3 regions of the Edwardsiella piscicida genome follow, and region 1 is predicted to be linked to each of the others. Evidence: predicted binding sites of a transcription regulator. Region 1 holds the regulator's gene; each other region holds the start of a gene.
What was found. Region 1 encodes Fur, which represses iron uptake genes when iron is present. Its sites were predicted from a motif close to ATAATAATGAGAACNACTATCAA; they were not measured.
Positions count from the first base shown of each region.

Region 2: the regulator Fur is predicted to act here: its motif matches at 1,145-1,167, upstream of zupT (zinc transporter ZupT).
Region 3: the regulator Fur is predicted to act here: its motif matches at 923-945, upstream of feoA (ferrous iron transporter A).

Region 1 is NZ_CP090968.1:2,744,483-2,746,686, reverse strand. It holds gene L1P05_RS12500 (beta-N-acetylhexosaminidase) at 1-650, shown strand, start outside; gene fur (ferric iron uptake transcriptional regulator) at 864-1,313, opposite strand; gene fldA (flavodoxin FldA) at 1,589-2,116, opposite strand.
Region 2 is NZ_CP090968.1:520,262-522,465, reverse strand. It holds tRNA gene L1P05_RS02355 (tRNA-Leu) at 1-5, shown strand, start outside; gene ygiD (4,5-DOPA-extradiol-dioxygenase) at 183-968, opposite strand; gene zupT (zinc transporter ZupT) at 1,186-1,953, shown strand; gene ribB (3,4-dihydroxy-2-butanone-4-phosphate synthase) at 2,020-2,204, opposite strand, start outside.
Region 3 is NZ_CP090968.1:3,455,844-3,458,047, forward strand. It holds gene L1P05_RS15780 (Tex family protein) at 1-442, shown strand, start outside; gene feoA (ferrous iron transporter A) at 1,052-1,339, shown strand; gene feoB (Fe(2+) transporter permease subunit FeoB) at 1,438-2,204, shown strand, end outside.

The sequences.
Region 1 (2,204 bases):
TCCCGTACGAGGTCAATCCGCAGGAGAACGGCTACTACTGGGGCACCCGCTTCAGCGATGAGCGCAAGATCTTTGCCTTCGCGCCGGACAACCTGCCGCAGAACGCCGAAACGTCGGTCGATCGCGACGGTAACTACTTCAGCGCCAAGAGCGACAAGCCGTGGCCGGGCGCCTATGGCCTCTCTGCTCAGCTGTGGAGCGAAGTGGTGCGTACCGATGAGATGATGGAGTACAAGATCTATCCGCGCATCATGGCCGTCGCTGAGCGTGCGTGGCATCAGGCGGGCTGGGAACAGCCGTATCAGGCCGGGCGTGAATACAAGGGCGGCGAAACCCACCTGGTCGATCAGCAGGCCCTGCTGCAGGACTGGCAGCGCTTTGCCAACCTGATGGGGCAGCGTGAGCTGGCCAAGATGGACAAGTCTGGCGTGGCCTACCGCGTACCGCAGCCGGGTGCCCGCGTCGTGAACGGCACGCTGGAGACCAACGTTGCGATGCCGGGCCTGATCGTGGAGTACTCCGTCGACGGCGGTAAGCAGTGGCAGCGCTATGATGCCAAGGCGAAGCCGAGCGTGAACGGTGAGGTACAGGTGCGTACCGCATCGCCGGACGGCAAGCGCTTTAGCCGCGTGGAGTCCGTCAAGTCCTGACGGGGCATTACCCTCATTTTCCCCCGCCCCGCGCGGGGGCCTTAGGATGAGCGTCCGCGGCGCGGCCTCATCCTCTCCCTCTTCCGGTTTCGATCTGAGTAGTAGTGAGCAGTAATTGCCCTCGGTCTCTGAGGGCTTTTTTTTGTTCGTCGGCGCGCGGGTAAAAAAAACGGCCCCGATGGGCCGCTTCGCTGACGCTGGAGGTCGGGCCGCTTAGGCCTTTTCGTCGTGCAGGGCCTCATCGCTGCGGCAGTCGCCCTCGGCGCAGTGGCCGTAGAGATACAGGCTGTGGTTGGTCAGCTGGATGCCGTGTTTTTTGGCGATTTCACGCTGACGCTTCTCGATGGACTCATCGCTGAACTCGATGACCTTGCCGCAGTCCAGGCAGATCAGGTGATCGTGGTGGTGCTGTTGGGTCAGCTCAAAGACCGATTTACCGCCCTCAAAGTTATGGCGGGTAACGATGCCGGCATCGTCAAACTGGTTGAGCACGCGGTATACGGTCGCCAGACCGATCTCCTCGCCCATGTCGATCAGCTTCTTGTACAAGTCTTCAGCACTGACGTGATGGCACGTAGGATCTTGCAGTACTTCCAGAATCTTGAGACGGGGAAGCGTGACTTTCAGGCCAGCTTTCTTTAACGCGGTGTTGTTGTCAGTCATTCGGATTCTGTCCTGTCACAGCGCCCGGCAGCGCCCTGGGGCCGTTACCGAACGGAAAATAATAGTGAGATTCATTATAAGGCCGATATCCCTAAATGGGAACCGTGGCGCGGCGTGGTCAGCGCGGGGTGTCTGCGGCGCAGATCTGATATAACTCGCGAATAATGAGGAAGATAGAAACAAATGACGCAGCGAACTGCGCACTATCGTTTTTATTGATGGCTGAAATACCTGCCGGCTATTAAACGGGGATCCGCGCCGGCAGGCGATAGGCATTAGCCCAGGATATCGGCCAGATGCATCTCTGCGCTGAGCTGCTTGACCCAGGCGTCTACGCGCTCGGCGGTCAGCTCTGGCTGGCGATCCTCATCGATGGCCAGGCCGACGAAGGTGTTGCTGTCGACCAGCGCCTTGGAGGCTTCAAAGTGGTATCCGGCGGTCGGCCAGTGGCCGACGATGGTCGCGCCGCGCGCTTCAACCAGCTCGCGGATGGTGCCCATTGCATCGCAGAAGTACTCGGCATAGTCTTCCTGATCGCCGCAGCCGAACAGCGCTACCAGCTTACCGGAGAAGTCGATCTCCTCCAGGGAGGGGAAGAAGTCATCCCAGTCGCACTGCGCTTCGCCGTAGTACCAGGTGGGGATACCCAGCAGAAGAATATCAAACGCCTCAAGGTCTTCCTTGCTGCTCTTGGCAATGTCATGAACTTCAGCAACGTCTTTACCCAGTTGCTTCTGGATCATCTTAGCAATGTTTTCCGTGTTGCCGGTGTCGCTGCCAAAGAAAATACCTACGATTGCCATATCGCGAATTTACCTTTTATCTCAGAAATTAAATCAGGCTGTGCCCCGACCGCCGCGGGCGACGGACGGGATAGGCGCTGAGCCCAAC
Region 2 (2,204 bases), 1.5 Mb from region 1:
CACCACTCTTGTTTTTCTTCTGCATCTCGTCATCCTCTCCCTGTTTTACGCTTGATTCCCGCAGTTGACCTATCCTGCTATCGCTATCCAGACAGAGACTCAACGCCGTCGATATATCGCGCTCGTCGCTCATCGCCGATAACGTCTCGACCGTACCGCCTCATCCCGACCCAACGCTGCGCTTAGCCTACCTGCAGCGACAGCATGCTCAGCGACCCCATGACGATCCCCTGCTCAAACACCCGCAGCGGCTCCGCGCCATCCCAGCAGCCCAGCACAGGCAGCAGCGGCAGAAAGTGCTCCGGTGTCGGATTGGCCAGCGTAGCATCCGGATTATCGGCAAACCGCAGCAATGCGGCATCCTCACCGCGTTCACGCAGCCCCTGGCGGACAACGTCTTCAAAGCGCCGCGCCCAGGGATAAGGTTCGGCCTCAGCCTCCCAGCGCAGCGTACGCAGGTTATGCACCACGTTACCGCTGCCCAACATCAGGACACCGCGCTGCCGCAGCGGGGCGAGCGCCTGCCCCAATTGATAGTGATACGCCGCCGGCTGACGCGGATCGAGGCTGAGCTGTATCACCGGAATATCGGCCTGGGGATACAGGTGAACCAGCAGGCTCCACGCCCCATGATCCAGCCCCCAGCCGCCCTCATCCAGCGACAGCGTATACTGCGGCGCCAGTAAAGACTGCAGTTCCCGGGCCAACGCCGGACTGCCGGGCGCCGGATAGCGCAGCGCAGAGAGCGCCGGCGGAAAGCCGCCAAAGTCATGCAGGGTACGCGGCTGCGCCATCGCCGTGGCCCAGAGCCCCTGGGTACACCAGTGGGCGGAAATCACCACAATGGCCTTTGGCCGCGGCAACTCACGCCCCAGACGCTGCCATAGGGCGCTGAACGGATTATCCTCGATGGCGTTCATCGGACTCCCGTGCGCCAGAAACAGCGCCGGCATCGTCGCCTCGCTCATAGTGTATTGCCTCACCCTGCTCGCCCGTCGCTTGCAGCGCCGGTCATAAAAAACGGCTCCGCGCACGGAGTACGCGACAGCCCCTCGCTCGATAGCCAGAAGCATAGAATAGGCACAGACAATCGGTGGAATTGTATATAACACGCTCACATTTATTTACTTCTGCTCACACTTAATAAATAATGAAAATCATTATCATCAACTACGAGGCGTGTCCATGTCCATTCCCCTGCTTCTGACGCTGCTTGCCGGCGGCGCCACCGCCGTTGGGGCTCTGCTGGCCATCATCGGGCAAAGGCCCTCCAATCGCGTGCTGGCCTTTTCGCTCGGCTTCGCCGCCGGGATCATGCTGCTTATTTCGCTGATGGAGATGCTGCCCGCGGCGCTGAATACGCCGAAGATGCCGCCGCTGCTCGGCTACGCGATGTTTATCCTCGGTCTGGTCGGATACTTTCTACTGGATCGCCTGCTGCCCCACCAGCACGCCCACGATATGGTCCCGCTGGGGAATCGAACGCCGCGGAGTCTAAAACGCACCGCGCTGCTGCTTACGCTGGGCATCAGTCTGCACAATTTTCCCGAGGGTATCGCCACCTACGTCACCGCCAGCGCCGATCTGGAGCTGGGGATGGGCATCGCCCTGGCGGTAGCCATTCATAATATTCCCGAGGGGCTGGCCGTCGCGGGTCCCGTGTATGCTGCCAGCGGCTCGCGCCTGCGCGCGCTGTGGTGGGCCAGCCTGTCGGGCGTGGCAGAGATCCTCGGTGGGCTGCTGGCCTTTACCCTGCTGGGGCCGACGGTATCGCCGGTCGGGATGGCGGCGATCATGGCGCTGGTGGCCGGGATCATGGTCGCGCTGTCGGTGGATGAGCTTATGCCGCTGGCGCGGGAGATCGATCCGCACAGCAATCCCAGCCGCGGGGTGTTGTGCGGCATGACCGTCATGGGGCTGAGTCTGGCCCTGCTGCAGGCGACGCCGCTATAAAAGCGCAAGGGATAGCCGCTGGCTATCCCTTGATATATCTGCGATCGCGTTAACGATGCGGCCGAATTAGCAGGCTTGCTCCTGCGGCTCATGCGCCTGACGATAGGCCACCAGATCCTCAATGGTCACCACCGGCATCCCATGCTGGCGCGCAAAGGCCATCACCTGCGGAGCGCGCGCCATCGTGCCGTCATCATTGGTCAGTTCACACAGCACGCCGGCAGGGCGGAATCCCGCCAGCGAAACCAGAT
Region 3 (2,204 bases), 710 kb from region 1:
CGCCACGTTTGCCGAGGGGGTCGAAACCCTGGCCGACCTCAGCGTCGGGATGATCCTGGAGGGAACGGTCACCAACGTCACCAACTTTGGCGCCTTTGTCGATATCGGCGTACATCAGGACGGCCTGGTGCATATCTCCTCTCTCGCCCATAAGTTTGTTGACGATCCGCACAAGGTGGTTAAAGCCGGCGACATCGTTAAGGTGAAAGTCCTTGAGGTCGATCAGGCTCGCCGACGCATCGCCCTGACCATGCGTCTGGATGAGCAGCCCGGCGAAGGCGGAGGCCGACGCTCGTCGGCCGATCGCAGCAGCGGTGAACGCCCCCGTCCGGGACAGCGTCCGGCACGCACGGGCCAAGGACGCACTGAACGCGCGGGAAACAGCGGCAACAGCGCCATGGGGGATGCCCTGGCGGCAGCGCTGGGCAAAAACAAGCGCTGACGGCGACGTCACGCCCCCCGCCGTGGGGGCGTGATGCTCATCACATAATGCAAATCTAAATGAGACTTCATCGCAATTTCATAATCTTCCCCCGCCGTCCGCCGCGCGGAAAGGTAATGAAAATGTTACGTAAAGTTACCCGATACTGCGTACCTCCCGCCCTGACGCTGGCCGCCACTCCGTGCACTGCGCCTTTTCATCCGCGGAACCAATAATTCATATCAATATGATATCAATGAATAAATCATCAAAATGACACTCTCCCGTCGCCGCTCTCGGCGGCAAGCAGCAGGCGATGGCGTCGACGCCCCTCAATCCCACACAAAAAATAGGCACATTCCATTAACCATTTTAACGAATGATTCTCATTTGCGGACTGTTTAAAATAGTGCTAAAACACAGCGATAGTAAGGACGATGGCCGCTTTAGCGTACGGCGCGTCGTTGACGTAAGCCGCGCGACGTTCGGCTTGAAACACAGATGAAAACGATTATCAGTTTTATTATACTGCGTGTTCACCCAGGCGCCCTCTCCAGCCAACACCATGCCGCCGGCGCCCCCGAGTGAAGGCTCAGCGCAATGACTGTCGTAATAAGTAAGAAGGTTTATATGCATCGGCTTCTTCCGGGTCATCAATACAAAATATTGGGCTTTTCACCGAATATCAGTCCGGCCTACCGTCAAAAGCTGCTCTCGCTGGGATTCCTGCCCGGCTCGCCGTTTACGGTGGTGCGTATCGCGCCGCTGGGCGATCCCATTGAGGTCAAGGCGCGCCGGGTCAGCCTGGTGCTGCGTAAGAAAGATCTCGCGCTGCTGAATATTGAACCGATGGGCGAGCCGCAGCCTGCGCCGCAGAGCGCGGCCGTCGCCGCCATCGGCGCGCAGCAGCGCGCCTAAACGCACCGCATAGCCACCTTCATCGGCCTATGCTCAAGGGATAGCGCGGGCGCTTCACGCCCGTGCCAGTGTCTGTCTTCGCCAAAAAACAGTAAATTATGAAACAATTGACCATTGGGTTAATCGGTAACCCCAACTCAGGGAAAACCACGCTGTTCAACCAGCTGACCGGTGCGCGCCAGCGCGTAGGCAACTGGGCCGGCGTCACCGTCGAACGTAAAGAGGGGCAGTTCGCAACGCCCCAGCATCAGGTCAAGCTGGTCGATCTGCCCGGCACCTATTCGCTGACCACTATCTCCGAGCAGACCTCGCTGGATGAACAGATCGCCTGTCACTACATCCTCAGCGGCGATGCGGACCTGATCGTCAACGTGGTGGATGCCGCGAACCTAGAGCGCAACCTTTACCTGACGCTCCAGCTGCTGGAGCTGGGCATCCCCTGCATCGTCGCACTCAACATGCTGGATATCGCCCGTAGCCAGCAGATTGAGATCGACATCGACGCCCTCTCCAAGCGCCTGGGTTGCCCGGTAATCCCGATGGTCTCTACCCGCAGCGAAGGGATCTGCGCCCTGAAGCGAGCCATCGACATGCCGCCGGTCTGTGCGGTGGAGGCGCTGGTTGATTATCCCCCGCTGCTGCTGAGCCAGGTCGATCGCCTATCGCAGGTGATGCCCGACTCCCTGACCATGCAGCAGCGCCGCTGGATTGCCCTGCAGCTGCTGGAGGGTGATATCTACAGCTCTTCGCGGGCCAGCAACGCGCTGGCGTTGCTACCGGAGGTGCGCGATACCCTACAGCGTACCCTGAACGAAGATCCTGCGCTGATCATCGCCAACGCCCGCTACCAAAGCATCACCGACAT